4 regions of the Streptomyces sp. NPDC035033 genome follow, and region 1 is predicted to be linked to each of the others. Evidence: riboswitches for the same ligand, from Rfam matches in the RefSeq annotation. Region 1 holds a riboswitch; each other region holds the start of a gene.

Region 1 (6,937 bases):
GGCCCTGTTGAGGTGGGTGGAGACGTTCACCTTGGTCATGCCGGCGGCGACGGCCCGGGCGAGCAGCGGATCGGGGACGCCGGAGGAGCCGTGCAGCACGAGGGGGACGTCGACGGCGGCCCGGAGGCGGGCGATCAGGCCGAGGTCGAGGACGGCGTCCCGGGTGACCATCTGGTGGACGCTGCCGACGGCGACGGCGAGGGCGTCGACGCCGGTGGCGGCGGTGAAGGCGCGCGCCTCGTCGGGGTCGGTGCGGACCCCGGGGTCGTGGGCGCCGCCCTTGCCGCCGATCTCGCCGAGCTCGCCCTCGACCCAGACGCCGTGCCGGTGGCAGTGCTCGACGACCTCGCGGGTCGCGGCCACGTTCTCCTCGTAGGGGAGCTTCGCGGCGTCGAACATGACGGAGCCGAGGCCGAGTTCCACCGCTTCGTGGACGAGCTCCGGGTTCTCGGCGTGGTCGAGGTGGACGGCGACCGGCGTCTTGGCGGCGCGGGCGAGCGCGAGGCAGGCCAGCGCGACGGGTTCGAGGGCGCCGTGGTAGCGGACGGTGTTCTCGCTGACCTGGAGGACGACGGGCCGGTCGGCCCGCTCGGCGCCGGCCACGATGGCCTGCGCGTGCTCCAGCTGGAGGACGTTGAAGGCGCCCACACCGGCGCCGGCGGCACGGGCCCGCCGGACGATCTCGTGGGTCGGGGTCAGTGGCATGGTCCTGCTCCGGATGCGGGGGACGGGACGGGGACGGGCGGAGGTACGGGGCGGGGTACGGGGCGCGCGGGGGTACGGGGACGGGGCCCTGTGCGCGCGGGCACGGGGACGGGCGGCGCGCGGCGGCCGGTTCAGGCGCCGGCGTCCGCGAGGACGACCGAGCGCGTGAGGTTCCGGGGCCGGTCGGGGTCGAGGCCGCGGGCCTCGGCGACCGCGACGGCGAGGCGCTGGGCCAGGACGAGTTCGGCGAGCGGATCGAGGCCGCCGGCGACGAGGACGCCGCCGACCGCGCGGATCTCCTCGGCGAGGCCGCCGGGCAGGGGGCCGAAGCTCCAGGCGACACGGCCGGGGCCGGTGATGCTGACGGGCCCGTGGCGGTACTCCATCGCCGGGTACGCCTCGGTCCACGCGCCGGCCGCCTCCCGCATCTTGAGCCCGGCCTCCTGGGCGAGGCCGTAGGTCCAGCCGGTGCCGAGGAAGGTGAACTGTTCGGCCTCGCGGACGGCGGTCTCCAGCGGCCGGACGAGGGCGAGTTCGGCGTCCTCGGCGGCGCGGGCGACGGGGGCGACGCCGTCCGGGAGGGCGTCCTCGGCCTCCAGATGGGCGCGGAGGAGGGCGAGGACGGTGGTGGCGAAGCGGGTCTGGACGACCGACTCCTCGTCGGCGAAGTCGAGGACGGCGACGGCGTCGGCGAGGTCCATGACCGGGGTGGCCGGGTCGGCGGTGAGCGCCGTGGTGGGGACGGTTCCGGAGAGCCGGTCGAGGACCGCGAGGACCTCGCTGGTGGTGCCGGAGCGGGTGAGGGCGACGACCCGGTCGTAGCGGCGGGCGAAGGGGAAGCGGGAGGCGGCGAAGGCGTCGGTCTCGCCGTGGCCGCCGGCCTCGCGCAGGTCCGCGTACGCCTGCGCCATGAACCAGGAGGTGCCGCAGCCGATCACGGCGACGCGCTCGCCGCGGCGGGGCAGGGCGGCCGTGTGCGCGGGCAGGGTGCGGAGCGCTTCGCGCCAGACGGCGGGCTGGGTGGCGATCTCGACGGCGGTACGGGAGGGGGCCATGCGCACTCCTTGCACGAAAGAGACACTCGCGATGTGTGAACCTGCTTGCGATGTGCATCATTCAAGCAGATTCACGCATGCGTCTGCCAGGGTTCACCGGGCACGGCACCGCGGGACCGAAGCGCCGCCCACGGGAGAAGCCGACCGGCACGCCCCGGCACGCAGACGACCTGACACGGCTTCAGGACAGGTGTGGGTCGCACCTCACACCCGTCCACCGACCGATCAGCCGGCCGTACGAGTACGGGATTCGCCCAGCGGGTCCGCGTCGCGTCCGTCTCGCCGGCCCGCGCTGCTCCTCGGCGCGTTTTCCGGTGTGGTCGCCGTCCGGGGCAGGCGTACCGGCACTCCGTTCCTGACCCGCCGTCCGGAACGCTCCTCGCGCCCAGTGCCGCACGAGAGGGCTTCGCCCCGACTCCCTTGGATCGGGGGCGATTCCATGTGATCGGATGGATCCATGAGTACGCGGACCTTGTACCTGTTCTGCAGCGCGGCACCCCCGGTCTTCGACGTCGCCCGGGTCATCGAGGAGGCACAGGCCGATGGGTGGGACGTCTGCCTGGGTCTCACCCCGACGGCGGCCCGCTGGCTCCACGAGTCCCTGGACGGCCTCGCCGCCCTGACAGGCCGGCCCGTGCGGTGGGACCACCGCTTTCCCGGTCAGCCGGACGTGTGGCCGAAGCCGGACGCCGTCCTCGTCGCACCCGCGACCTTCAACACGGTGAACTCCTGGGCGCTCGGGCTGACGGGCAACTGGCTGGTCGGCGTCGTCGCCGAGGGCATCGGCAAGGGCCTCCCCATGGCGATGGTGCCGTGCGTCAACCAGGCGTACGTCGCGCACCCGCAGTTCGAGCGGTCGATCGAGACCCTGCGCGGTGCCGGCGTGCGCGTGGTGTACGGCGAGGGCGGGTTCGTACCGAACCCGCCAGGAGAGGGCGACCCGACCGCGTACCCGTGGCGCGCCGCCCTGGAGGCGGTCGCGGAAGTCCACCGAGACTCGCGGGGATAGCGGGCGCGACCGCCGCGAGGAGCGCCTCCCGGGCCGCCGCAGAACGGCGGAGGCGCTCTTCCGGTCCGCTCGGTCGAGAACAGGACGGGCCACCGGCGCACGCCAGAACCGACAAGCGCCGTCGAAGCCGCTCCTCGCCAGGTGTGGCCGCGATGCGCCGGTCACGAGGGCGATTCGTCCTCCGGCGATCGCCGGTACGCGAAGGCGGCCGCGTCGGTGAGGAGCCGGCATCGGAAAGCAGAGCGGGACGCCGGCACACAGCAGCGGTCGCCGCCGCATCCGCATCCGCATCCGCATCCGCATCCGGCCATGGGACCTCCTCGCAGGAAGTCGGCCCGGCCCACGACCAGCAGCAGCGCTCAGGCCGTGCCACGCCTCTCGGAAAGGGCCTCGTCGCCGGACCCACCGGAGCCCGGCCGCGGTGCTACGTGGCGACGGCGTCGGCGATCGTGTCCCGGATCTGCAGGACCTGGTCGGCGCCGGTGATCGCGCACAGTCGCCTGATCTGGGCCGACGGCGCTGCCACGCGCAGCTTTCCCGACTGGTGGGTGAGGATCATGAGGTTCAAGAAGGACGAGTCCGCGAAGGCCACCCCCGAGACGTCCAGGATCACCTTCGGATGCGTTGCGGTCGCGGCCTTCAGCGCGTCGGCCAGAGGCCCGATGGAGTGGATGTCGTACTCCCCCCGGGCCTCGACGACCTGCGCCTCGCGGTACTCGTACTGGAGCACCACGCCCTGCGGCGACGCGCCCTCGGCCCCCTGCCCCGTCCATGGCTCACCGTCGCATGCGGACAGGCGTCCGGCGGCGACATCGTCCCAGGGCATACGGGAACTCCCTCCGACTGATCCCTCCGTCGGAGGGGTGTAGGACGTCTGATGCAGGAAAGTTATGTCATGCATTTCCCTTCTGGCAAGCCCGGTCGCGTAAAATCCAGGACCATGCTTGGAGTCCCTGAATCCCACACCGGATGGACGTTCATCACGAACCACGCCCGTGTACTGGCTGCGATCGCGGACAACCCGAACGCCCGCATCCGTGACATCGCCGCACGGTGCCGGCTCACCGAGCGCGCCGTGTCGCGGATCATCGTCGACCTCGAACGGGACGGCTACCTCTCCCACACGCGAGAGGGGCGGACGAACACCTACCGCATAGAGCCGGGCAAGGCGCTGCGCCACCCCGCGGAAGCGGGGCTCCCCTTGGCCTCGCTCCTCTCCCTGCTCGTGCAGAACGAGGCGGAGCGCGCCGGCCAGCAGCCGGTCTCCCACTAGAGGGCGGCTTCGAAAGGGCCGGGCTCGATGACGGCGGGGTGGACGAGGAGCCCGGCGCCGACCGGCACGGCGGGCAGCGGGCCCGGGCCCCGGCGCCCTCGATGCGAGCCCCGCCCGCGAGGCGCTTGAGGGGTGAACCCTTCGGCGGTGCCGGGCCGCCGGGCGTCGGGCGTCGCTCAGCGGCCGGCCAGGGCCGCCCGTCGGATCGTGGCGTCGAGGAGCGCGAGCGCGTCCTCGGCGGTGCGGCCGGGGGCGCGGTTCCAGGGGCCGATGAGGCCGTGCCACCCCCGGGACCGCAGCTCGGTCATGATCCAGGCGCCGGCCTCGTTCATGGTCGCGGCGCTGCCGTGGCCGAGCCGGTGGGCGGCGAGCAGGGCGCCGCAGACGCAGCGCGCGCCCCGCACGTCCCGCAGCTTGTACGGGGTGTTCTGCCAGCCCCATTCCGTCAGCACCCGGCGCGCGTGGGCCAGGTGGACGGAGGGCCGCACGTCGGGGCGGCCGATCCGGCGCCAGACGTGCAGCCGGTCGGGGAGGACGGCCCCGATCCGGCCGGGCAGCGGGCGCTCGGCCGGCGGGGCCGGCGGCAGGGCGTCGAGCGCGTCGGCGACGAGCCGGTCCACGGGGACGGAGAGCAGGCGCCGCCAGGGCTCCGGGTCGGGCGTCGGGCGGGCGGGGAGGAGCATCCGCTCCCAGGCGGCGCTCTCGCAGAGCCGGGCCGCCTCGCGGTCGAGGGCGTCCGGGTCGAGCAACGGGATGGAGGACGACATTCCCGCATCATTAAGGATGAATGTCTGTTTTGCGACATATGCTCCGCGCGTGTCGTTCACCACTCCCCCGGTCGTCGCCGACACGCCCGAGCAGGGGCATTACGCCACACTGCCCCCGAAGGGAATGAGACGGCCTATTCGGACATTTCTTTTTCCGTGACGCGACTCACTTTTCCCGCCTCCCCGGCGGGCCCCGTTCCGTCACGAGCCGGACGGCGCAAGGGATTCGGGAGGGGCCGCCGGAACGGTCGATCTTGAATTCCGGGCGAGCGATCTTTGCCGTTCCTTTTCCCGCGCTTTCACGTCTTGTTCCCCGCCGCATTTCTCGCCTACGGTCACCCCCATTCGAGCGGATCGCCGAATCCTGCCACCGCTCGGAAGACCTCCCATTGCACCCGACGGCAGGAGCGGGGGACCCACCACACCGCCGGTCCGGCTCTCCGGAACGGCTCGGGGTGAAGCCGCGTGCGCGCGGCCGGACACCTCCCGTCCGAACCCGACAGCTCACCTCGCAGGCGCCGGAGAGGAAACCGTCATGGCCGCTCACGGCAAGCACCGCCGCCCCCGACGCCGTCCCGTCTCCCGTGGTCTCGCCTTCGCGGGCACCGGCGGGGTCGCCCTGGCCCTCCCCCTGGTCGCGCCCGCCACGGCCGGCGCCGCGCCCGTCGCGCAGTCCGCCGCCGCGCCCTCGGCCGCCGCCCCCGCCGCCGTGACCGCCGCGCAGAACGCCGCCCCGGCCACCGCGCCGAAGGCCCCCGCCGCCCGCGCGTACACCGTGGTGAAGGGCGACTCGCTTTCCCTCATCGCCCACCGGAAGGGAATTCAGGGCGGCTGGAAGGCGCTTTACCAGGCGAACAGGACGGCCGTCGGTGACAATCCGTCACTCATTCACCCGGGCCTCGAACTGACGATTCGTCGGGATTCCGCGAAGGCCGCCCCCGCGCCGGAGAAGACGACCCGGAAGCCGGCCCAGAAGTCGGCCGGGAAGGCCGCGCCGAAGACCGTGACGAAGACCTCGGCGAAGCCCGCCTCCACCGGTTCCGCCGAACGGGCGAGCCGGTCCGCGAGCCGCGCCGCCGCCCCCGCCGTCCAGGCCGCTCCCGCCGCCGCCACCCGGTACGCCGACAACCTCGACGGCTGGATCCGCGAGTCGCTGGACGTCATGGCCCGCTACGGCATCCCCGGCTCGTACGACGGCATCCTCCGCAACGTCATGCGCGAGTCCTCCGGCAACCCCCGCGCCATCAACCTCTGGGACTCCAACGCCGCGAAGGGCATCCCCTCCAAGGGCCTCCTCCAGGTCATCGACCCGACGTTCGCCGCCTACCACGTGCCGGGCACCTCGCTCGACCCGTACGACCCCGTCGCGAACATCACCGCCGCCTGCAACTACGCGGCCGACCGGTACGGCTCCATCGACAACGTCAACGGCGCCTACTGACCCGCCCCGGCCGCCGCCCCGAAGTGGCGGCCGAACCAGGCGGTGGCCAGCTCCGCCACCTCCTCCAGGGCCCCCGGCTCCTCGAAGAGGTGGCCGGCGCCGGGCACGACCTCCAGCCGGCTCTCGCAGCGCAGCATCTCCCCGGCCCGCCGGTTGAGGTCGAGGACGAGGTCGTCGCTCCCGCCGACGATCAGCAGGGTCGGGGCCCTGACCCCGGCGAGCCGCTCCTCCGCCAGGTCGGGACGGCCGCCCCGCGACACCACGGCGGCCACGTCGTCGCCCGGTTCGGCCGCCGCCCACAGCGCCGCGGCCGCCCCGGTGCTCGCGCCGAAGTAGCCCCGCGGCAGCCCTCCGGTCACGGCCTCGCCGGCCGCCCAGGCGGCGGCGCGGCCCAGCCGTTCGGCGAGGAGCGGGGTGTCGAAGACGCGGGAGCGGTCGGCCGCCTCGGCCTCGGTGAGCAGGTCGAAGAGGAGCGTCCCGAGCCCCGCCCGGTTCAGGGCGGCGGCCACCTCCCGGTTCCGGGGGCTGTGCCGGCCGCTGCCGCTGCCGTGGGCGAAGAGGACGAGCCCGGCCGCCCCGTCGGGCACCGCCAGGTCGCCCGGCAGCACCGGTCCCCCGGCCGGGATCCGTACGGCGGTGTTCTGGACGGCCGGACCGTGCTCCGCGCGGCTCCGCGCGAGCAGGGCC
Region 2 (6,937 bases), on a different contig from region 1:
GCTGGGCGGCGGGGCAGACCGGGGACCGGCTGCGGATCCTCTTCACCCCGTGGGGCGAGGGGCTGGTCCGCTCCTGGTACCGGCGGGCGATGGTGGAGCTGTCCCGGCTGCCGCACGTGGAGCGGGTGGCGATCCAGACCAATCTGAGCTGCCGGACCTCGTGGCTCGACGGGGCCGACCTGGACGCGCTGGCGCTGTGGTGCACGTACCACCCGGGCCAGACGCCGTACGACCGCTTCCTCGGCAAGGCCCGTGACCTGGCCGCCCGGGGCGTCCGGTTCAGCGTGGGGATCGTGGGGCTGCCCGAGCACCACGGGGAGGCGGTGCGGCTGCGGGACGCGCTGCCGGACCACGTCTACCTGTGGGTGAACGCGGCGGAGGGGCACGTGTACTCCGACGCGGAGGCGGCGGCCTGGACGGCGGTCGACCCGCTCTTCCCGTACAGCCGGCACCCGCACCGCTCGGCGGGGCTGCCGTGCCGGACCGGCGCGTCGGTGGTGTCGGTGGACGGCGGGGGGACGGTGCGGCGCTGCCACTTCGTCCGGGCCGAGCTGGGGAACCTGTACGACGGCTCGTACCGTGCCGCGCTGCGGCCGCGCGCCTGCCCGCTCGCCGTCTGCGACTGCCACATCGGCTACGTCCACCTGGAGACGCTGCCGCTGTACGACGTCTTCGCCGGCGGGGTCCTGGAGCGGATCCCCGCCGGCCGCCCCTGGGCTACAGGGGCATGAGGTCGGGGCGCTTGGCCTCGACGTGGTCGCCGGAGCTCTCGCCGCGCAGCCGGCGCCCGATCCACGGCACCAGGTACTCGCGCGCCCAGTGGATGTCGTCGCGGCGGACCTCCAGGGGGCCGCGGGCGGGCAGCGGCGGCCAGGCCTGGTCGGGGTCGGCGGGGACCGGCAGGCCGAGGACCTGGGCGGCGCGCAGCGCGACCCGGGTGTGGCCCTCGGGCGAGAGGTGCAGCCGGTCGTCGTCCCAGGCGCGGCGGTCCTGGACCGACTTCAGCGACCACAGGTCGAGGACCGGGCAGTCGTAGCGGTCGGCGATGGCGCGGACGTGCGCGGTGTACGTGGCGATCTTGCCGCGCAGGTGCTTGAGGACGGGCACGTCGCGGGTGTCGAAGCCGGTGGTCACCATGACGGTGCCGACGGAGGAGGTGAGGTCCTTCACGGCCCGCTCGAAGCGCTCGGCGACGTCGTCGGGGTCGGTGCCGGGGCGGATGATGTCGTTGCCGCCGGCGCAGAAGGTGACCAGGTCGGGGGCGAGTTCCTTCGCCCGGGGCACCTGCTCGGTCACGATCTGGTCGAGGAGGCGGCCGCGGACCGCCAGGTTGGCGTAGCGGAAGTCCTCGGGTTCCGGCAGCTGGTCGGCGAGGAGCACCGCGAAGCGGTCCGCCCAGCCGACGTAGGTGCCGTCGGGTCCGGGGTCTCCGACGCCTTCGGTGAAGCTGTCACCGATCGCCGCGTACGACCCGAATGACCCGAACGCGTTCTTGTCTGTTGCTCTCGAATCGTCTGCCACGAAGGCACATCCTTCCGTTTCGGATGTGACCTACGCGACCGTAAGGAGGGGTTGACGGTGGGTGATATATGCCACCGATAAAGAATTTGCCAAGCCGGAATAGCGCGGAACGGGGCGGAGGCCCGGCACCAGGGGTGCCGGGCCTCCGCGGGGCGCGTCGCGCCGGACGGCTCAGATCGAGACGCCGTGCTGGCGCAGGTAGGCCAGCGGGTCGATGTCCGCGCCGTAGCTCGGCGCGGTGCGGATCTCGAAGTGCAGGTGCGGGCCGGTGGAGTTGCCGGTGGAGCCGGAGAGGCCGATCTGCTGGCCGCCGCTGACCGACTGGCCGGCGGAGACGGAGAGGGAGGAGAGGTGGGCGTACTGCGAGTAGTTGCCGTCGGCGTGCTGGATGACGACCTCGTTGCCGTACGCGCCGCTCCAGCCGGCGGAGACGACCGTGCCGGCGCCGACGGCGCGGACGGTGGTGCCGGAGGAGGCGATGAAGTCGGCGCCGGTGTGGTAGCCGGAGGACCACATGGAGCCGGAGGCGCGGTAGGGGGTGGAGACGCCGCCGGAGACCGGGGCGACCCAGCCGGTGGAGGCGGGCTGCGCGGCGGCCGGGGCGGCGGCGCGCTCGGCGGAGCGCGAGGCGCGGGTCTGCTCGCCGGAGGACTGCTTCTTCGGGGCGGCCTTCGGGGCGGCCTCGCGCTCGGCCTTCGGGGCGGCCTTCGGCGCGGCCTGGGCGGCGGCGGGCTTCGGCGCGGCGGCCTCGGCGGGGTTCTCGGCGCCGAGGGTGAGCTTCATGCCGGGGAGGATCAGCGAGGGGTCCTCGCCGACGACCTGGCGGTTGTCGGCGTAGAGCTTCTGCCAGCCGCCGGCGACGTCGTGGTCGGCGGCGATCTTGGAGAGGTAGTCGCCGGCGACGACGGAGTACGTCTTCGGGGCGGCGGTCCGCTCGGCCGGGGCGGCCTGGGCCGGGGCCTGCGCGGCGACGCGCACCACGGCGGGGGCGGCGGCCGGGGCGGCCTGCTCGGCGGCGTGGGCGCCGGTCGCGCCGATGAACGGCAGGGCGACGACGGCGCCGCCGGTGCCGGCGGCGGCGAGGCCCCGGGTGATCAGGGTGGACTTCTGGCGGCGGTGCTTACCCTTCGCGGGCATGGCGAATTCCTCTCCGGCGCCTGCGAGGTGAGCTGTCGGGTTCGGACTGGAGATGTCCGGCCGCGTTTCTCGCGCGACTTCACCCCTAGCCGTCCTGCGTCGCGGGACCGGCGTACTTCCTTGGGTCCCCCGCTCCTGCCGCGCATGGGATGGGGTCGAATTCCGGACGGTGGCAGGATTCGGCGGTCCGACCGGATTGACGGCGACGCTAGACGAGCCGGGCCGGCGCGAACAAGCCGCGGAATTCACCGGACATTCCGGGGCGATCTTCGGACCCGGAATTCCGGTCACCCTCCGTCGATGACGATCCCTCGATTCCCTTTTCCGGGGCGGTGGTTGGACCGGGCGGCCGGCCACGATCCGTCACTTCTATGACCCTGCTCACGCGCGGAATTCCATCTCCCCTTCAACCAGGGCGCGTTACCCCAAGACCCATCAATACGGACAGATCGCCCATTACTGGTCAGGGGGGTGCGCCGCGCCCCGCGCGACGGGATGATTGCGGGGGGGAACCGATCTCGTCCCGGTCCCGCGAACGCCTACCCCAGGAGCATCCGTGACGCAGCAGTTGCCGCAGGTCCAGCCCCTCGAACCCGGTGAGCCCGAGCTCGCGGAGGTCCGCAACTTCCGGGACGTGGGCGGGCTGCCGACGACGGACGGGCGGTTCGTCCGGCCCGGCGCCCTCTTCCGCAGCGGCCACCTCGCCGACGCCACCGAGTCCGACGCGGCCTTCCTCTCCGGCCTCGGCCTGCACACCGTCTTCGACTTCCGCAACGCCGCCGACGCCCGGATAGAGGGCCCGGACGTCGAGCTGCCGGGCGTGCGGAACGTGAACATACCGCTGAGCGACCCGGCCGACGGCAAGGAGTTCTGGCGGTTGGTCCGCGAGGGCGACCTCGCCACGCTGCGGGAGCTGCTGGGCGACGGCCGGGCCGCGGAGCGGATGACCTCCTCGTACCGCCGGATGGTCGTGGAGCGGACCGCCGAGCACAGCCGGGTCCTGCACTCCCTCGCCGAGGACTCCGTCCCGGCCCTGATGCACTGCGCGGCCGGCAAGGACCGCGCCGGGCTCTCGATCGCCGTCACCCTGCTCGCGCTGGGCGTGGAGCGCGCGGCGATCGAGGCCGACTACGTGAAGTCGAACGCGCCCCACCGCCGGTACAAGGTGCGCCGCAGCTCCACCGCCCGGGACGCGATGGCGCCCGAGGTGATGGAGCTGCTGAGCCCGCTCTTCGACGCGCGGGTGGAGTACCTGCGGGCCGCCTTCGAGACGATCGACGCGACCTGGGGCTCCGTGGACGCCTATCTCGCCCGGGGGCTGAAGCTGGCGCCCGAGACCCGGGAGCGGCTGCGGGAGCGGCTGCTCACGGAGGCGTGAGCGGTCTCCGCCCGGCGGGTCACTGGTTCTGCCCCCCGAGCATGAAGAGCAGGTAGAGGAAGCCGGCGAAGAGGTGGCCGGCGATCAGATAGGCGAAGAGCCGGAGCACCAGCCCCTTGGGGAACCGGCCCTCGCCGCGCTCTTCACCGGTGACCGATACGGATTTGTCGGACATGGCAGCACCTTTCGGGGTGTCAGCGCCGGTGCGGGGTCCCGTCGCCGAGGCACAGCTCGGCGACGGGGCTCTGCATCAGGGTGTGGACGAAGAGGAGCTCGGCGCCGGCCGGCCCCGCGGCGCCGATCCGGTGCGGGGTGAGCGAGTCGAAGTGCGCGCTGTCCCCGGGGTCGAGGAGGTGCACCGTCTCGCCGAGCGCGAGCCGCACCCGCCCCTCCAGGACGTGGATCCACTCCTCGCCGGGGTGGACCCGCACGATGTCGGCCCGGGTGGCGGAGGGCACGTGGACGCGCAGGCACTGCAGGGCCCGCCCCGCCCCGCCGACCTGCCGGTAGACCCAGCCGTCGGCCTCGACCGGCTCGGAGCGGCCGGCCCGGATCACCGGGTCGCGTTCGGGCGGGGTCTCCCCGAGCAGCTCGGCGACCGTCGTACCGTAGATACGGGCGAGGGCAAGCAGCATCGGCAGCGAGGGCTGCCGGTTCCCGGTCTCCAGGCGCGAGAGGTGCGCCGGGGAGAGCCCGGCCCGCTGGGCGGCGGCCTCCAGGGTGAGCCCCCGGCGCCGACGCAGCGCCCGCAGCTGCGGGGCGACGTCGGGCACGGGACCGGGAGCGGCGGTTTCCGGGGCGGAGCCCCGGGGGACGTGGTCCATGCGTCCATTCCGCCAGGATCGTGCCTCTGGGGCAAGTTTCTTGCCCCAGAGGCAAAAACCGGCGGGACGGCCCGGCTCAGCGCTGCGCGACCGCCTGCCTGACCAGCGTCTTCCCGAAGTCCCAGAGCAGCCCGCCGCCGCCGTGGGCGTCGTCCATGACCGCGGTGAAGGCGGTGACGAAGCGGTCCACGTCCGCCTCGTCGATCACCAGCGGCGGGATCAGCTTGATCACCTCCAGGTGGTCCCCGGAGACCTGGGTGAGGATCCGGTGCCGCTGGAGCAGCGGCACCACCACCATCTGCGCGAAGAGTCCCTTCCGGGCCGTCTGGAGCATCGCCCACCGGCCGCGCAGCCCCAGCGAGGCCGGCCGGCCGAACTCGATGCCGATCATCAGCCCCCGGCCGCGGATCTCGTGCAGCAGCTCGTACCGGGGCACCAGCTCCTCCAGGCGCCCCTTCAGCAGCCCGCCGACCCGCCGCACGTGCGCGACGGTGTCCTCGGACTCCATCACCGCCAGGACCGCGAGCCCGGCCGCCATCGCCTGGGCGTTGGAGCCGAAGCTGGCCGAGTGGACCAGGACCCGGTCCATCGAGGAGTAGACCTTCTTGAAGATCCAGTCCCTGCCGAGGGTGGCGCCCACCGGCACGTAGCCGCCGGAGAGCGCCTTCGCCACGCACACCAGGTCCGGCTCGACCCCGTCCTCGTGCTGGTACGCGTAGAAGTCGCCGGTCCGGCCGAGGCCGGTCTGCACCTCGTCGGCGATCAGCAGCGCCCCGTGCCGGCGCAGCAGCTCCTGGGCGGCGGCCAGGAAGCCGGGCGGGGCCTCGTGGACGCCCTTGCCCTGGATCGGCTCGACCACGAAGGCGGCCACGTCGCCCCGGCGGAGCTCGCGCTCCAGGGCGTCGAGGTCGCCCAGCGCGATCGCGGTGTCCGGGAGCAGCGGGTCGAAGCCCGCCCGGAAGCCGTCCTCGCCGTTGACCGAGAGGGCGCCGGTGGTGAGCCCGTGGAAGGCGTGGTGGCAGTAGACGACCCTCGGCCGGCCGGTGGCGTACCGGGCGAACTTCAGGGCGGTCTCGACGGCCTCGGTGCCGCTGTTGCCGAAGAAGACCCGGTCGAGGTGGGGGCTGTGGGCGAGCAGCCGCTCGGCGAGCAGGCCGGGCAGCGGCGGGCAGTCGAAGCGGGTGAGGTCGGGCAGGTCCGCGTCGAGGACGGCGTGCAGGGCCTCGCGGACGACGGGGTGGTGCCGGCCGAGGCCCATGACGCCGAAGCCGGCGAGCATGTCGAGGTGGTCGTTGCCCTCGGCGTCCCAGAAGTGGGCGCCAGCGGCCCGCTCGTAGACCTTGTCGAAGCCGATGGCGTGCAGCATCCGCGGCAGCTGCGGGTTGAGGTACCGGGCGTGCAGCCCGTACCGCTCGCCGCCGCGCTCGGCGAGCAGCGCCCGCAGGTCGAAGCCGTCGGTCATGGCCCGCCCCTCAGCTCCCCTGGACGGTCTCGCGGACCGCGCGCAGCGACTCCTTGAGCGAGCCCATGGTGGCGAGCACGGCGGTGGGTTCGTAGCCGCAGTGCGCCATGCAGTTGGCGCAGCGCGGGTCCTTGCCCCGGCCGTACTTGTCCCAGTCGGTCTCCTCGACGAGTTCCCGGTAGGTGGGGACGTAGCCGTCGCTCATCAGATAGCAGGGGCGCTGCCACCCGAAGAGGGAGTAGTTGGGGATCGCCCAGGCGGTGCAGGGGAAGTCGGCCTTTCCTTCGAGGAAGTCCAGGAAGAGCGGCGAGTGGTTGAGCCGCCAGCGGCGCCGGTTGCCGCCGGCGAAGGCCTTCTTGAAGAGTTCCCTGGTCTGTTCGACGCCGAGGAAGTGTTCCTGGTCGGGCGCCTTCTCGTAGGCGTAGGCGGGCGAGATCATCATCTCGTCGACCTGGAGGTCGTCGTTGAGGAAGTTCAGCACCTCGATGATCGTCTGCGGGGTGTCGGTGTTGAAGAAGGTCGAATTGGTGGTCACCCGGAATCCGCGCCGCTTGGCCTCCTTGATCGCCGCCACGGCCTCGTCGAAGACGCCCTCCTTGGCCACCGATTCGTCGT
Region 3 (6,937 bases), on a different contig from region 1:
CTGGTAGACGATGCGCCGCTGGACCGGCTTCATGCCGTCGCGGGCGTCGGGCAGCGCGCGCGAGTAGATCACCGAATAGGCGTACTCGAGGAAGGAGCCCTGCATCTCGTCGACGACGTCGATGTCGAGGATCCTCTCCTCGTACGCGTCGTCCGGCGGCGGTGTCTTCGTGCTGCGGCGGGCCATCGCGGCTGCGGCTCCTTCTCCGACAAAGCTTGATCTGACGCGGACCATTGTGGACCGTGCCACCGACAACGCGGACCGCGACCCGGACGAGGGACATCGGAGGACTCCGGGAACTTCGCCAGGTGTCGGCGCGCTTGCATACAGTGGCAGGACTTTTCACGATCGCGATCGAAGGGACGTACATGCCCATGGGTCACACGGCCACGGCCGAGGCCGGCTCCGGCGGCCTGACAGCGACCGAGCACCGGCTGGCGAACGGCCTGCGGGTGGTCCTCTCCGAGGACCACCTGACCCCGGTCGCCGCGGTCTGCCTCTGGTACGACGTCGGCTCGCGCCACGAGGTCGAGGGCCGCACGGGCCTCGCCCACCTCTTCGAGCACCTGATGTTCCAGGGCTCGAAGCAGGTGCACGGCAACGGCCACTTCGAACTCGTGCAGGGCGCGGGCGGCTCGCTCAACGGCACGACCAGCTTCGAGCGCACCAACTACTTCGAGACCATGCCCGCCCACCAGCTGGAGCTCGCCCTCTGGCTGGAGGCCGACCGGATGGGCTCGCTGCTCACCGCCCTCGACGACGAGTCGATGGAGAACCAGCGCGACGTCGTGAAGAACGAGCGCCGCCAGCGGTACGACAACGTGCCGTACGGCACCGCCTTCGAGCGGCTCACCGCGCTCGCGTACCCCGAGGGCCACCCGTACCACCACACCCCCATCGGCTCGATGGCGGACCTGGACGCGGCCACCCTGGAGGACGCGCGTCAGTTCTTCCGGACCTACTACGCGCCCAACAACGCGGTCCTCTCCGTCGTCGGCGACATCGACCCGGAGCAGACCCTCGCCTGGATCGAGAAGTACTTCGGCTCCATCCCCGGCCACGACGGCAAGCCCGCGCCCCGCGACGGCTCGCTGCCGGACGTCATCGGCGGGCAGCTGCGCGAGGTCGTCGTCGAGGACGTCCCGGCCCGCGCCCTGATGGCCGCCTACCGGCTGCCGGAGGACGGCACGCGCGCGTGCGACGCCGCCGACCTCGCCCTCACCGTGCTCGGCGGCGGCGAGTCCTCCCGCCTGCACAACCGGCTGGTCCGCCGCGACCGCACCGCCGTCGCCGCCGGCTTCGGCCTGCTCCGGCTCGCCGGCGCCCCCTCGCTCGGCTGGCTGGACGTCAAGACCTCCGGCGGCGTCGAGGTCCCCGCCATCGAGGCGGCCGTCGACGAGGAGCTGGCCCGCTTCGCCGCCGAGGGCCCGACCGCGGAGGAGATGGAGCGCGCCCAGGCCCAGCTGGAGCGCGAATGGCTCGACCGGCTGGGCACGGTGGCCGGCCGCGCCGACGAACTGTGCCGCTTCGCCGTCCTGTTCGGCGACCCGCAGCTCGCCCTGACCGCCGTCGACCGCGTCCTCGCGATCACCGCCGACGAGGTCCGCGAGGTGGCCGCCGCCCGGCTGCGCCCCGACAACCGCGCGGTGCTGGTGTACGAGCCGGTGGAGACCGAAGACAGCGCCGAGGGCGACGACGAAGAGGGAGCGGACCAGTGACCGACGCCGCCGTGTCTCTGACCAGCATGGAGTTCCACCCGCGGCCGCAGGCCGGCGCGGCCAGGCCGTGGGCCTTCCCGGCCCCCGAGCGCGGCGCGCTCGACAACGGGCTGACCGTGCTGCGCTGCCACCGTCCCGGCCAGCAGGTCGTCGCCGTCGAGATCTTCGTCGACGCCCCGCTGGACGCCGAGCCCGAGGGCCTGGACGGCGTCGCCACCATCATGGCGCGCGCCCTCTCCGAGGGGACCACCGAACGCGGCGCCGAGGAGTTCGCGGCCGAGCTGGAGCGCTGCGGCGCCACCCTCGACGCGCACGCCGACCACCCCGGCGTCCGGGTCTCCCTGGAGGTCCCGGTCTCCCGGCTCCCCAAGGCGCTCGGCCTCGTCGCCGAGGCCCTGATCTCCCCGGCCTTCGACGCCGACGAGGTCAAGCGCCTGGTGGCCAACCGGCTGGACGAGATCCCGCACGAGGCCGCCAACCCGAGCCGCCGCGCCGCCAAGCAGCTCTACAAGGAGCTCTTCCCGGCCACCGCCCGCATCTCCCGGCCGCGCCAGGGCACCAAGGAGACCGTGGAGGCCATCGACGCCGACGCCGTCCGCGCCTTCTACGACGCCCACGTGCGGCCCGCCGCCACCACCGCGGTCGTCGTCGGCGACCTCACCGGCGTCGACCTGGACGAGGTCCTCGCCGAGACGCTCGGCGGCTGGACCGGCAAGCCCGCCGCTCCGCGCCCGATGGAGCCGATCACCGGCGACGACACCGGCCGGGTCGTCATCGTCGACCGCCCCGGCGCCGTCCAGACCCAGCTGCTCATCGGCCGGGTCGGCCCGGACCGGCACGACGCGGTCTGGGCCGCGCAGGTCCTCGGCACCTACTGCCTCGGCGGCACCCTGACGTCCCGTCTGGACGCCGTCCTGCGCGAGGAGAAGGGGTACACGTACGGCGTGCGCGCCTTCGGCCAGGTGCTGCGCTCGGACGGCGAGGGGCACGGCGCCTCGCTGCTCGCCATCAGCGGCTCGGTCGACACCCCCAACACCGGTCCGGCCCTGGACGACCTGTGGAAGGTGCTCCGCACCCTCGCCGAGGGCGGTCTGACCGACGCCGAGCGGGACGTCGCCGTGCAGAACCTGGTGGGCGTGGCCCCGCTCAAGTACGAGACGGCCGCCTCGGTCGCCGGGACCCTCGCCGACCAGGTCGAGCAGCACCTCCCGGACGACTACCAGGCGCGGCTGTACGCGCGGCTCGCCGAGACCGGCACGGTCGAGGCCACGGCCGCCGTCGTCAGCGCCTTCCCGGTGGACCGGCTCGTCACCGTCCTGGTGGGCGACGCGTCGCAGATCGAGGAGCCCGTGCGGGCCCTCGGCATCGGCGAGGTGACCGTGGTGAGCTGACCCGGAGTCAGCCCGGGCGGAGGTCTCCAGCGTGAAGAAACGCCGGAGACCTCCGCTTTGTCCGTTATCGAGTCAACGGTGATCATATGCCTTGTGGCATGTCTTACAAATCGGCGCGTCTGTTTGGCGATTGACATCCGTCCGGCCTAGCGTCGTCCCGGCTGTCCGGCCGACGCACGCGCCGCACCCGCGGCACCGGACAGTCATCGCCGAGTCCCCGTCAGGCGCGAGCCCGGGGAGCCGGGGACCCACCCAGTCCCTGGGGTGAATCGGACGCCTTCGCCACGCGGAGGGGCCCGTAGGAGACCTTCCTGCTCCGAACCCGTCAGCTAACCCGGTAGGCGAGAAGGAAGGAAAGGAACAGCCTTGGCGTTCACCCGTGCCACCGGGAAGCATCGTGGTGCGAGCCGTCTGGCTCGCCGCGGCGCCGGCATCGCCGGCGTGGCCGCCCTCGCCACCACCGGCGTCGTCGGCACCCTCGCCTCCCCGGCGCTCGCCGCCGACACGGACGACCGTTCCGCCGAGGACACCGGCCTCACCCAGGTGATCGCCGACGAGTCCATCGCCGACCAGATCAGCGCCCAGGTCGCCGCCCAGGAGCAGGAGGTCGCCGAGGCCGAGGCCCGGGCCAAGGCGCGCGCCGAGGCGAAGCGCAAGGCCGAGGCCCGCGCCCAGGAGATCCGCGAGGAGAAGGAGCGCGCCGCCCGCGAGGCCGAGCGCCGCCGGCTCGCCTCCTTCAACCTCCCGGTCGCCGGCTCGTACGTCTCCACCGGCTACCAGACCGGCGGCTCGCTCTGGTCCTCCGGCAGCCACTCCGGCGTCGACTTCCACGCCGCCTACGGCAGCTCGGTCGTCTCCGTCGGCTCCGGCACCGTCGTCGAGGCCGGCTGGGGCGGCGCGTACGGCAACAACATCGTGATCCGGATGAACGACGGCACCTACACCCAGTACGGCCACCTGTCGTCCATCGGCGTCTACGTCGGCCAGACCGTCGAGCCCGGCCAGCAGATAGGCGTCTCCGGCTCGACCGGCAACTCGACCGGCCCGCACCTCCACTTCGAGGCCCGGACCACCGCCGAGTACGGCTCCGACATCAACCCCGTCGCGTACCTCCGCGCCCGAGGCGTCAGCCTCTGACCCGCCGCCTCTGACCCGCTGCGCGTCCCCTTCGCGCCGAAAGGCCCCGGCTCCTGGCGAGCCGGGGCCTTTTCGCTGCCCTGTACCGGCCGAATTCCGTGGGGGCTTCGGAATTTCCGGTGTGCTGCAATGGAGTCGCTTGACAGGCGTCGCTAGAGTCACTGAAAAGGCGTCGCTCGAATTCGGTGCGCGCGGATCGGAAGCGGAGGTCGGAAGATGCGGGTTCCCGCGCAGTCGGTATGCACGGCGATTCGGGACGACATCGTCTCGGGGGTCTTCGCGCCCGGCAGCCGGCTGACCGAGGAGCAGCTGGCGCGCCGCTACGGCGTCTCCCGCGTCCCCGTCCGCGAGGCCCTGCGCACCCTGGAGTCGGAGGGCTTCGTCGTCAGCCGGCGGCATGCCGGCGCCCAGGTCGCCGAGCCCACCGACCAGGAGGCCGCCGACCTCCTCGACGTACGGTCGCTGCTGGAGCCGCTCGGGGCCGCGCGGGCCGCCCAGCGGCGGACCGAGGCGCACCTCAAGGTGCTGCGCGGCCTGGTCAGGCTGGGGCAGGAGCGGGCCAGGCAGGGGCAGGGCGAGGACCTGCGGGCGCTCGGCGGCTGGTTCCACGAGACGCTCGCGCAGGCGTCCGGCAGCCCGGCCCTGACCGCCCTGCTCACCCAGCTGCGGCACAAGATCGCCTGGATGTACGTGGTCGACCGGCCGGAGCGGCCCGTCGAGGCGTGGGCCGAGCACGGGGCGATCGTGGACGCCCTCGCGCGCGGGGACGCCGAGCGGGCCCGCGCGCTGACCGCGCTCCACGTGGAGCACGCCCTCCCGCTGCACCGGCTGAAACGGCTGGAGCGGGGGCGTGTGAGGGTTTCGCAACATGCCGTCAACACGGCGAGCGTCCGGAATTAACACGGGCGCCGTATAAAAAGAGCGGCTATTCCAGAGCCTTTTCCGTGCTGCCCGGAAAAGGGGAATTCAAGGTCCGGAAGCGGTGGATGGCCGGGGTCCCGGAAATGCCGGACGGCCGTGTCCGCCGGGAATTTCCGGGAACACGGCCGTCCGGGAGAGCCGGGGACGACCCGCTGGGTCAGACCGTCTCGGGGAGCTCCTCGAGACCCTCGGCGACCAGCTTGGCGAGGCGGTCCAGCGCGGCCTCGGAGCCCTCGGCGTCCGAGGCGAGCACGATCTCCTCGCCGCCCTGCGCGCCCAGACCGAGCACCGCGAGCATCGACGCGGCGTTCACCGGGTTGCCGTCGGCCTTGGCGATGGTCACCGGGACACCGGAGGCCGTGGCGGCACGGACGAAGATGGAGGCGGGGCGGGCGTGCAGGCCCTCGGCCCAGCCGACGTTGACGCGGCGCTCAGCCATGGTGTTGCCCTTCAGGTCTTCAGCGGGTTGTCTAGACCAGTCTCTCACGGGATGCGGCGTGCTCGTGCCGACCTTCGTCCCGCACCCGTGCGACGTCCGGCCCTCCCCACCTTGCACGGGGCGGGAAGGGCGCGCGAGCCGTGTGCCGCCGAGGAGGGGGCGCGCGGACGGTGCCGGTGTCGCACCCCCGCCGTAGGCTGTGCCCCATGCGGAGCGCGTCGGAACAGACGGACGGACCGGGCGACGGGACGGGCGGGCCGGGCGGGCCGGGCGGGGCGGGGGAGCGCCCGGCCCCGGAGGAGCACGCCTACCCCGACCACTGGGAGGCCGACATCGTGCTCCGGGACGGCGGCACCGCGCGCGTCCGCCCCATCACCGCCGACGACGCCGACCGGCTCGTCAGCTTCTACGAGCAGGTCTCGGACGAGTCGAAGTACTACCGCTTCTTCGCCCCCTACCCCCGGCTCTCCGCCAAGGACGTCCACCGCTTCACCCACCACGACTTCGTCGACCGGGTCGGCCTGGCCGCCACCGTCGGCGGCGAGTTCATCGCGACCGTCCGCTACGACCGCATCGACGACCGGGGCCGCCCCGCCTCCGCCCCCGCCGACGAGGCCGAGGTCGCCTTCCTCGTCCAGGACGCCCACCAGGGCCGCGGCGTCGCCTCCGCCCTCCTCGAACACATCGCGGCCGTCGCCCGCGAGCGCGGCATCCGCCGCTTCGCCGCCGAGGTGCTCCCCGCCAACACCAAGATGATCAAGGTGTTCACGGACGCCGGCTACACCCAGAAGCGCAGCTTCGAGGACGGCTCCGTCCGGCTCCACCTCGACCTGGAGCCGACCGACCGCTCCCTCGCCGTCCAGCGCGGCCGGGAGCAGCGCGCCGAGGCCCGCTCCGTGCAGCGCCTCCTCGCCCCCCGCTCGGTCGCCGTCGTCGGCGCCGGCCGCGCCCCCGGCGGCGTCGGCCGGACGGTGCTGCGGAACCTGCTGGGGGCCGGTTTCACCGGAGAGGCGTACGCCGTCAACCCCGCGCTCGGCGCCACGGCCGACCTCGACGGCGTGCCCGCCTTCCCCTCCGTCGCCGCCATCGGCGCCCCCGTCGACCTCGCGGTCGTCGCCGTCCCCGCCGAGCGGGTCCCCGAGGTCGTCGCCGACTGCGGCGAGCACGGGGTGCGCGGCCTCGTCGTCCTCTCCGCCGGATACGCCGAGAGCGGCCCCGAGGGCCGCGAGCGGCAGCGGGCGCTGGTCCGGCAGGCCCGCTCGTACGGGATGCGGATCATCGGCCCCAACGCCTTCGGCATCATCAACACCGCCGACGACGTCCGGCTCAAC
Region 4 (6,937 bases), on a different contig from region 1:
ATCGAGGAGGCGTACGAGCTCGTCGAGGCGATCGAGGCCGGCGACCGGCACGAGCTGCGCGAGGAGCTGGGGGACGTGCTCCTCCAGGTCGTCTTCCACTCCCGGATCGCCGAGGAGGACGCCGAGGAGCCGTTCTCCGTCGACGACGTGGCCGGCGCCCTCGTGGAGAAGCTGATCCAGCGCCACCCGCACATCTTCGGCGACGAGACCGCCGAGACCCCCGAGGACGTCCGGGCCCACTGGCTGCGCGCCAAGGCGGTCGAGAAGGGACGGGAGTCCGTGACGGACGGGGTGCCGGTCGGGCAGCCGGGCCTCGCGCTCGCCGCGAAGCTCGCGAGCCGCGTCCGCACGGCGGGCCTCGACGTGCCCCTCCCGAAGGGCCACGGCGTCGGCTACGAACTGCTGGCCCTCGCGGCCCGCGCCGAGTCCGAGGGCGTCGACCCGGAGGCGGCCCTGCGGGCGGCGGCCCGCGCGTACCGGGACGCGATCAGGGCGGCGGAAGGCGTCTAGGCCGTCTCTTCCCGGTCGTGCCGGGCCCGCTCCGGAAGGAACGGCCTAGAAGGCGTGCGGGGCCCGGGCCGCCGGGTCGTGCCAGCGGACCGCGGGGGGCTCCAGGAGCCATTCGGCGCGGGAGGCCGGGCGGGCGGCGAAGCGGCCGGCCGGCGGGAGGACGTCGTGGCGGACGCGGGCCGGGTCCGTGCCCAGCTCGGCCAGGACCTCGGTGACCTCGGTGAGGAAGCCGGGCGGGCCGGCCAGGTGGACGTCGTGGTCCGGCCAGCGGCCGCAGGCCCGCAGCGCGGTGAGGAGGCGCTCGGTCGCCTGGTCGCGGGGGTGGCGGGGGGCCGAGGTGATGGGGGTGACGTTCAGGCCGGGGAGCCGCGCGGCCAGCCGGTCCAGGTCGTCGCGCCCGTACAGGTACTCCCGGGAGCGGGCCACCACGAAGATCCGGCCCTCGGCCGCCGGGTCGTCCTCGGCCGCCTCCTCCAGGAGGGCCTTGACCGGTGCCCAGCCCGTACCGGCGCATATGTAGGTGCGCAGCCCGCCCGGGGCCGTCCGGGCGGTCGCCGCCCCGCCGGCGGCGCTCAGCCGCAGGACCTCGCCCGGCCGGACCTCCTCCACCAGGGCCGTGCTCATCGCCCCGCCGCGGATCCGGCTCACGTGCAGGTCCACGGTGCCGTCCTCGCGGGGGGCGTTGCCGAGCGAGTAGGTGCGCCACGCGCGGGGGACCCGGAGCGAGCTGACGCCGGCGTACTGGCCGGGGAGGTAGGGGTACGGCCGGCGGGGGCGGAGGGTCAGCACGGCCAGGTCGTCGGCGTGCCGCCGGTGCCCGACGACGTCCGCGTCCCACCAGGCGGGCTCCCCGGCCGCCGCGGACTCCTCCGCGCCCCGCAGCATCACCTCGGCGACGTGCGCGTACGCCTCCGACCACGCCTTCTCCGCCGCGACCGTCCACGCGGGCCCCGCGGTGTGCGCGAAGGCGGCGAGCAGGCTCTCGCCGACCGCCGCGTACAGGGCGGGCGTGGCGAGGAACTTGCGGTGGTCGCGGCCGAGCCGCCCCAGGTAGGCGGGCAGGCCGGGGTCGTCGAGGCCGGTCACCACGTGGGCGAGCGCGGCGAAGAGCCGGTCGCGCTGCGGGACCATGTCCTCGGGGAAGAGCGCGCGCACGCCGGGGTTGCGCCAGAAGAGGTGCGAGTAGAAGTACGTGACGGCGTGTTCGGCCCGTCTCTCGACGACCGCGAACGTGCTTCTGAGCAAGGGGAGGTCCACGCGGGGAAATCTAGGGCACGGGCCGTCACGGCGTGATCACGGGACGGTGATGACGTCAGGTCGGCCGGAGGGGCGCGAGGGGCGCGGGGGACCGGACTGTACGGTCGGGGAGTGAGTGAAGGACCCGCCCCGACGCCCGGTACGCCCGATTCCCCCGGCCCGAGCCCGAGCCGGGGCCCGCGTACGGATCCGAGCCCGGCCCCGGCTCCGGCCTCCTGCCCCGTCTCCGGCTCCAGCTCCGGGGCCGTAGGCAGCTCCGGGGCCGGCGGCGGCTCGGGTCCGGGGGGCGCCGGCGGGCCGGTGCCCGAGCTGTTCAGCTGGGAGTTCGCGAGCGATCCGTACCCGGCGTACGCCTGGCTGCGGGAGCACGCGCCGGTGCGCCGGACCACCCTGCCCAGCGGGGTCGAGGCGTGGCTCGTCACCCGGTACGCGGACGCCCGGCAGGCCCTCGCCGACCAGCGGCTCTCCAAGAACCCGGTGCACCACGCCGAACCGGGCAAGACCGGCATCCCGGGCGAGCGCAGCGCCGGGCTCATGACCCACCTCCTCAACATCGACCCGCCGGACCACACCCGGCTGCGGCGGCTCGTGTCGAAGGCGTTCACCCCGCGCCGGGTCGCCGCCTTCGCGCCGCGCGTGCAGGAGCTGACGGACCGGCTCATCGACTCCTTCGCGGAGCGGGGGAGCGCCGACCTCATCCACGAGTTCGCCTTCCCGCTGCCCATCTACGCCATCTGCGACATGCTCGGGGTGCCCGCCGAGGACCAGGACGACTTCCGGGACTGGGCCGGGATGATGATCCGGCACGGCGGCGGGCCGCGCGGCGGGGTGGCGCGGTCGGTGAAGAAGATCCGCGGGTACCTGGCGGAGCTCATCCACCGGAAGCGCGAGACCCTGCGGGAGGAAGGCGCGGACGACCTCATCTCGGGGCTCATCCGCGCCTCCGACCACGGCGACCACCTCACCGAGGCCGAGGCCGTCGCCATGTGCTTCGTGCTGCTCTTCGCCGGCTTCGAGACGACCATCAACCTGATCGGCAACGGGACGTACGCCCTGCTCCGGCACCCGGAGCAGCGGGCCCGGCTCCAGGCCTCGCTGGCCGCCGGGGAGACCGGGCTCCTGGAGACCGGGGTGGAGGAGCTGCTGCGGTACGACGGGCCGGTCGAGCTGGCGACCTGGCGGTACGCGACCACCGGCCTCACCATCGGCGGACAGGCCGTCCCGGCCGGCGACCCGGTCCTCGTGGTGCTCGCGGCGGCCGACCGCGACCCGGACCGCTTCGGCGCGCCGGACACCCTCGACCTCGCCCGGAAGGACAACCAGCACCTCGGCTACGGGCACGGCATCCACTACTGCCTGGGCGCGCCGCTCGCCCGCCTGGAGGGGCAGACCGCCCTCGCCACCCTCCTGACCCGCCTGCCGGACCTGCGACTTGGCGTCGATCCGGGCGAACTGCGGTGGCGCGGAGGGCTCATCATGCGGGGATTGCGCACGCTTCCGGTGGAGTTCACCCCATCCGCACCCCCGCGGCACAGGTGACGTCGTGTCAGAAATGTGATCTTCGCGTGATCGCGGTGCCATCGACTTGTGACGGACGTTCGAATGCGGCTACGTTCGCGCCAACGTTCGGCCCCGCCTCGGCCGTCCCCGCCGTCCCCGCCGTCACGCGAAAGGCCCCGAGATGCTTTCCGGAAACGGACGACACCGTCGACCCCGCCAGGCACCCGCGCTCGTCGTCACCGCGGGAGTGACCGGATCCGCCATGGCGCTGCCGCTGCTCGCCACCGGCTCCGCCTCCGCCGCCGACGCGCCCACCTGGGACCGGGTCGCCGCCTGCGAGTCCGGCGGCCAGTGGAGCGCCAACCTCGGCAACGGCGCCTTCGGCGGCCTCCAGATGACGCAGGAGGCGTGGGAGCGGCACGGCGGACTCTCGTACGCCCCGAGCCCCGACCTCGCCAGCCGCGCCCAGCAGATCGCGATCGCCGACAAGGCGCTCGTCGCCGGCAGCACCGACTGGGCGACCTGCGCCCCCATCGCGGGCCTGGAGAACGACGGCGTGGCGCCGGACGTCCGGCCGGGCCCCGCCGTCCCGCGGGAGGACGAGGGCGGAGTGGCGCCGGAGTCCGGCCGCACCGCGGGCGCGGACGCGGCCGCGGAGGAGACGGTGGAGCGGGCCGGGGCGGCCGCGACGCCCACGGAGCGGGCCGGGGAGACGGAGCGGGCGACGGCGGGGACCGGTACCGCGCCGGCCGCGCCCGCCACCCCGTCCGCGCCGGCGACCACCGCCCCCGCGGGGACGGCCACGCCGCCGCCGGCGGCCACCGCCCCGGACGCCCCGGAGGCCCCCACCGGCACGCCGGACGCCGCCACGGGCACCCCCACCGCTCCCGTCACGCCGCCGGACGCCTCCGTGAGCCCCGTGGCGCCCACCACCCCCGCGACCCCCGGTACGGACGGGTCTGACGCGGCGTCGGCCGCGCCGGGGACGGGCAAGCACCGGGGCGAGGCGGCCCCGGAGGAAACCGGCGTAACGGACAACACCCAGGAATCCGGGCGTCATGCCGCAGGTGCGGACAAGGTCACCTCGACCACCGTCAACGCGGACACAAGTGACGCCTACACCGTGCGGCCGGGTGACAGTCTGTCGGAGATCGCACAGGAGAACGATCTTCCCGGCGGCTGGGACGCCCTCTACGACGCCAACCGCCGTACGGTCGGGGCCGACCCGGATCTCATCCTCCCTGGTCAGAGCCTCGAACTGACGACCCCTCCGACGGAGAAGTGAGCCCGTTTCAGGGTTGAATGTCCGATTTTGGGAAAGTGAGACATGGGTCTCTTCGTCCCAACTGGCGTGTCACGTCCGCAAACTTTGCTTCCGTCAGCTCTCACCTGCGCAAACGAGGGCCGACGGAAGGCAAGTAAGGGCGATTTGTCCGTCGTGAGCCTCTTTGAACTTCGAGCAGGTGTGTGTCTACGGTCGTCACCGCTCGCCACCGCGGGCCCCGTCGACCGAAACGCCGAGTCCTGCCGTCGGTCGCCGGGAACTGTCGTCGCGAAAGCGCCGCAGGCAGGAGTGGGGGACCCAAGGTTCGTGCCGGTCCCGGCCGTCCGGAAGGACGGCCGAACGACCGGCTAGGGGTGAAGCCGCGCGCAAGGACGCGTGGCCGGGCGACTCTTCCAGCCCGAACCCGACAGCTCACCTCACAGGCGTCGGTGAAGAGGAAACTCCATGCTGTTCTCCGGCACGGGCAAGCGTCGTCGTCCCTCCAAGGCCACCCGCGTCGTCGCCCTCGTCGGCGTCACCGGTGCCGCCGTCGCCGCTCCGCTGATGGCCGCCGGCACCGCCTCGGCCGCCACCGCCTCCGAGTGGGACCGCGTCGCCCAGTGCGAGTCCGGCGGCAACTGGTCCATCAACACCGGCAACGGCTACTACGGCGGCCTCCAGTTCTCGGCCTCCACCTGGGCCGCGTACGGCGGCACCGCCTACGCCGCCACCGCCGACCAGGCCAGCAAGTCGCAGCAGATCGCCATCGCCGAGAAGGTCCTCGCGGGCCAGGGCAAGGGCGCGTGGCCGAGCTGCGGCGTGGGCCTCTCCGGCGCCTCCTACGACGGCGGCTCCGCCGAGGCCGCTCCGCAGCAGCAGAGCACCCAGCAGCAGAGCACCCAGCGGCAGAGCGCCCCGGAGCGCTCCGCCGAGCAGCCCGCCACCCGCAGCGAGCAGCGCCAGGCCCCGCAGCGCGCCGCCCAGGCCGCCCCGAAGGCCGCCGCCAAGAAGACCGTCACCACCCCGACCGGCAAGAAGGTCGCCAAGGGCGACGGCGAGTACAAGGTCGTCGCCGGCGACACCCTCAGCAAGATCGCCCAGGCGCAGGGCGTCGAGGGCGGCTGGGCGAAGCTCTTCGAGCTGAACGAGGACGTCGTCGAGGACGCCGACCTCATCTACCCGGGTCAGCAGCTCCACCTGAAGTGACCCCCGCGGCCCCGGTGAGTCCGGCGGCTCACCGGTGCCCGACAGCCCTCCCGCGGTGACCACCCCGGTCCCGAGCCCCCTTCCCCCGTGGCTCCGGACCGGGGTTCTGCCGTTACCGTCCAGTAGAACCCGGGGCTTTTGTCACCTGATGCGTGCTCTTGGGCCCTTTTTCGTCCCAGGGGACGGGTGGTCGACTGGCCGGAGCCCCGGAGCCGGTTAGGCTCTTGTCGCAAGGCGTACGAGACCTTGCGACCCATGCGTCACACCTAGCGCCACATCCCAGAAGGAGATGCTCGTGCCGTCCATCGACGTCGTCGTAGCCCGGGAAATCCTGGACTCCCGAGGCAACCCCACGGTCGAGGTCGAGGTCGGCCTCGACGACGGCAGCACCGGCCGTGCTGCCGTCCCGTCCGGTGCCTCCACCGGTGCCTTCGAGGCCCTGGAGCTCCGCGACGGCGACCAGAACCGCTACCTCGGCAAGGGTGTCGAGAAGGCCGTCCTCGCCGTCATCGAGCAGATCGGCCCGGAGCTCGTCGGCTACGACGCCACCGAGCAGCGCCTGATCGACCAGGCCATGTTCGACCTGGACGCCACCCCGGACAAGTCGTCGCTCGGCGCCAACGCCATCCTCGGCGTCTCCCTCGCCGTCGCGCACGCCGCTTCCGAGGCCAGCGACCTCCCGCTCTTCCGCTACCTGGGCGGCCCGAACGCGCACCTGCTGCCCGTTCCGATGATGAACATCCTCAACGGCGGGTCGCACGCCGACTCCAACGTCGACATCCAGGAGTTCATGATCGCCCCGATCGGCGCGGAGTCCTTCTCCGAGGCGCTGCGCTGGGGCACCGAGGTCTACCACACCCTCAAGTCCGTCCTGAAGACCAAGGGCCTCTCCACCGGCCTCGGCGACGAGGGCGGCTTCGCCCCGAACCTCGGCTCCAACCGCGAGGCGCTCGACCTCATCCTGGAGGCCATCAAGCAGGCCGGCTACGTGCCCGGCAAGGACGTCGCCCTCGCCCTGGACGTCGCCGCCTCCGAGTTCTACAAGGACGGCACGTACCTCTTCGAGGGCAAGGAGCGCTCCGCCGCCGAGATGACCGAGTACTACGAGGAGCTCGTCTCCGCGTACCCGCTCGTCTCCATCGAGGACCCGCTGTTCGAGGACGACTGGGCCGGCTGGAAGGCCATCACCGAGAAGCTCGG

The links. Region 1 has a riboswitch for cyclic di-AMP ahead of AB0E83_RS16950 (LysM peptidoglycan-binding domain-containing protein). Riboswitches for the same ligand answer to the same signal wherever they lie in the genome.
Positions count from the first base shown of each region.
Region 2: another riboswitch for cyclic di-AMP. It lies ahead of AB0E83_RS04145 (LysM peptidoglycan-binding domain-containing M23 family metallopeptidase); the one in region 1 lies ahead of AB0E83_RS16950 (LysM peptidoglycan-binding domain-containing protein).
Region 3: another riboswitch for cyclic di-AMP. It lies ahead of AB0E83_RS11660 (M23 family metallopeptidase); the one in region 1 lies ahead of AB0E83_RS16950 (LysM peptidoglycan-binding domain-containing protein).
Region 4: another riboswitch for cyclic di-AMP. It lies ahead of AB0E83_RS16105 (transglycosylase family protein); the one in region 1 lies ahead of AB0E83_RS16950 (LysM peptidoglycan-binding domain-containing protein).

Region 1 is NZ_JBEZUZ010000036.1:35,251-42,187, forward strand. It holds gene AB0E83_RS16920 (class II fructose-bisphosphate aldolase) at 1-705, opposite strand, end outside; gene AB0E83_RS16925 (sugar isomerase) at 837-1,760, opposite strand; gene AB0E83_RS16930 (flavoprotein) at 2,218-2,769, shown strand; gene AB0E83_RS16935 (STAS domain-containing protein) at 3,194-3,595, opposite strand; gene AB0E83_RS16940 (helix-turn-helix domain-containing protein) at 3,710-4,042, shown strand; gene AB0E83_RS16945 (hypothetical protein) at 4,219-4,809, opposite strand; cyclic di-AMP (ydaO/yuaA leader) riboswitch at 5,155-5,340, shown strand; gene AB0E83_RS16950 (LysM peptidoglycan-binding domain-containing protein) at 5,345-6,250, shown strand; gene AB0E83_RS16955 (phosphoribosyltransferase family protein) at 6,244-6,937, opposite strand, start outside.
Region 2 is NZ_JBEZUZ010000005.1:32,264-39,200, reverse strand. It holds gene AB0E83_RS04155 (STM4011 family radical SAM protein) at 1-731, shown strand, start outside; gene AB0E83_RS04150 (SGNH/GDSL hydrolase family protein) at 718-1,521, opposite strand; gene AB0E83_RS04145 (LysM peptidoglycan-binding domain-containing M23 family metallopeptidase) at 1,693-2,658, opposite strand; cyclic di-AMP (ydaO/yuaA leader) riboswitch at 2,663-2,825, opposite strand; gene AB0E83_RS04140 (tyrosine-protein phosphatase) at 3,215-4,036, shown strand; gene AB0E83_RS04135 (DUF6126 family protein) at 4,056-4,211, opposite strand; gene AB0E83_RS04130 (helix-turn-helix domain-containing protein) at 4,231-4,860, opposite strand; gene AB0E83_RS04125 (aspartate aminotransferase family protein) at 4,937-6,322, opposite strand; gene hpnH (adenosyl-hopene transferase HpnH) at 6,333-6,937, opposite strand, start outside.
Region 3 is NZ_JBEZUZ010000021.1:18,335-25,271, reverse strand. It holds gene AB0E83_RS11675 (DNA topoisomerase IV subunit A) at 1-186, opposite strand, end outside; gene AB0E83_RS11670 (pitrilysin family protein) at 369-1,718, shown strand; gene AB0E83_RS11665 (pitrilysin family protein) at 1,745-3,109, shown strand; cyclic di-AMP (ydaO/yuaA leader) riboswitch at 3,307-3,467, shown strand; gene AB0E83_RS11660 (M23 family metallopeptidase) at 3,476-4,246, shown strand; gene AB0E83_RS11655 (GntR family transcriptional regulator) at 4,463-5,146, shown strand; gene AB0E83_RS11650 (HPr family phosphocarrier protein) at 5,325-5,606, opposite strand; gene AB0E83_RS11645 (GNAT family N-acetyltransferase) at 5,813-6,937, shown strand, end outside.
Region 4 is NZ_JBEZUZ010000033.1:57,293-64,229, reverse strand. It holds gene AB0E83_RS16125 (nucleoside triphosphate pyrophosphohydrolase) at 1-510, shown strand, start outside; gene AB0E83_RS16120 (globin domain-containing protein) at 556-1,767, opposite strand; gene AB0E83_RS16115 (cytochrome P450) at 2,068-3,306, shown strand; gene AB0E83_RS16110 (transglycosylase family protein) at 3,530-4,552, shown strand; cyclic di-AMP (ydaO/yuaA leader) riboswitch at 4,817-4,992, shown strand; gene AB0E83_RS16105 (transglycosylase family protein) at 4,997-5,737, shown strand; gene eno (phosphopyruvate hydratase) at 6,027-6,937, shown strand, end outside.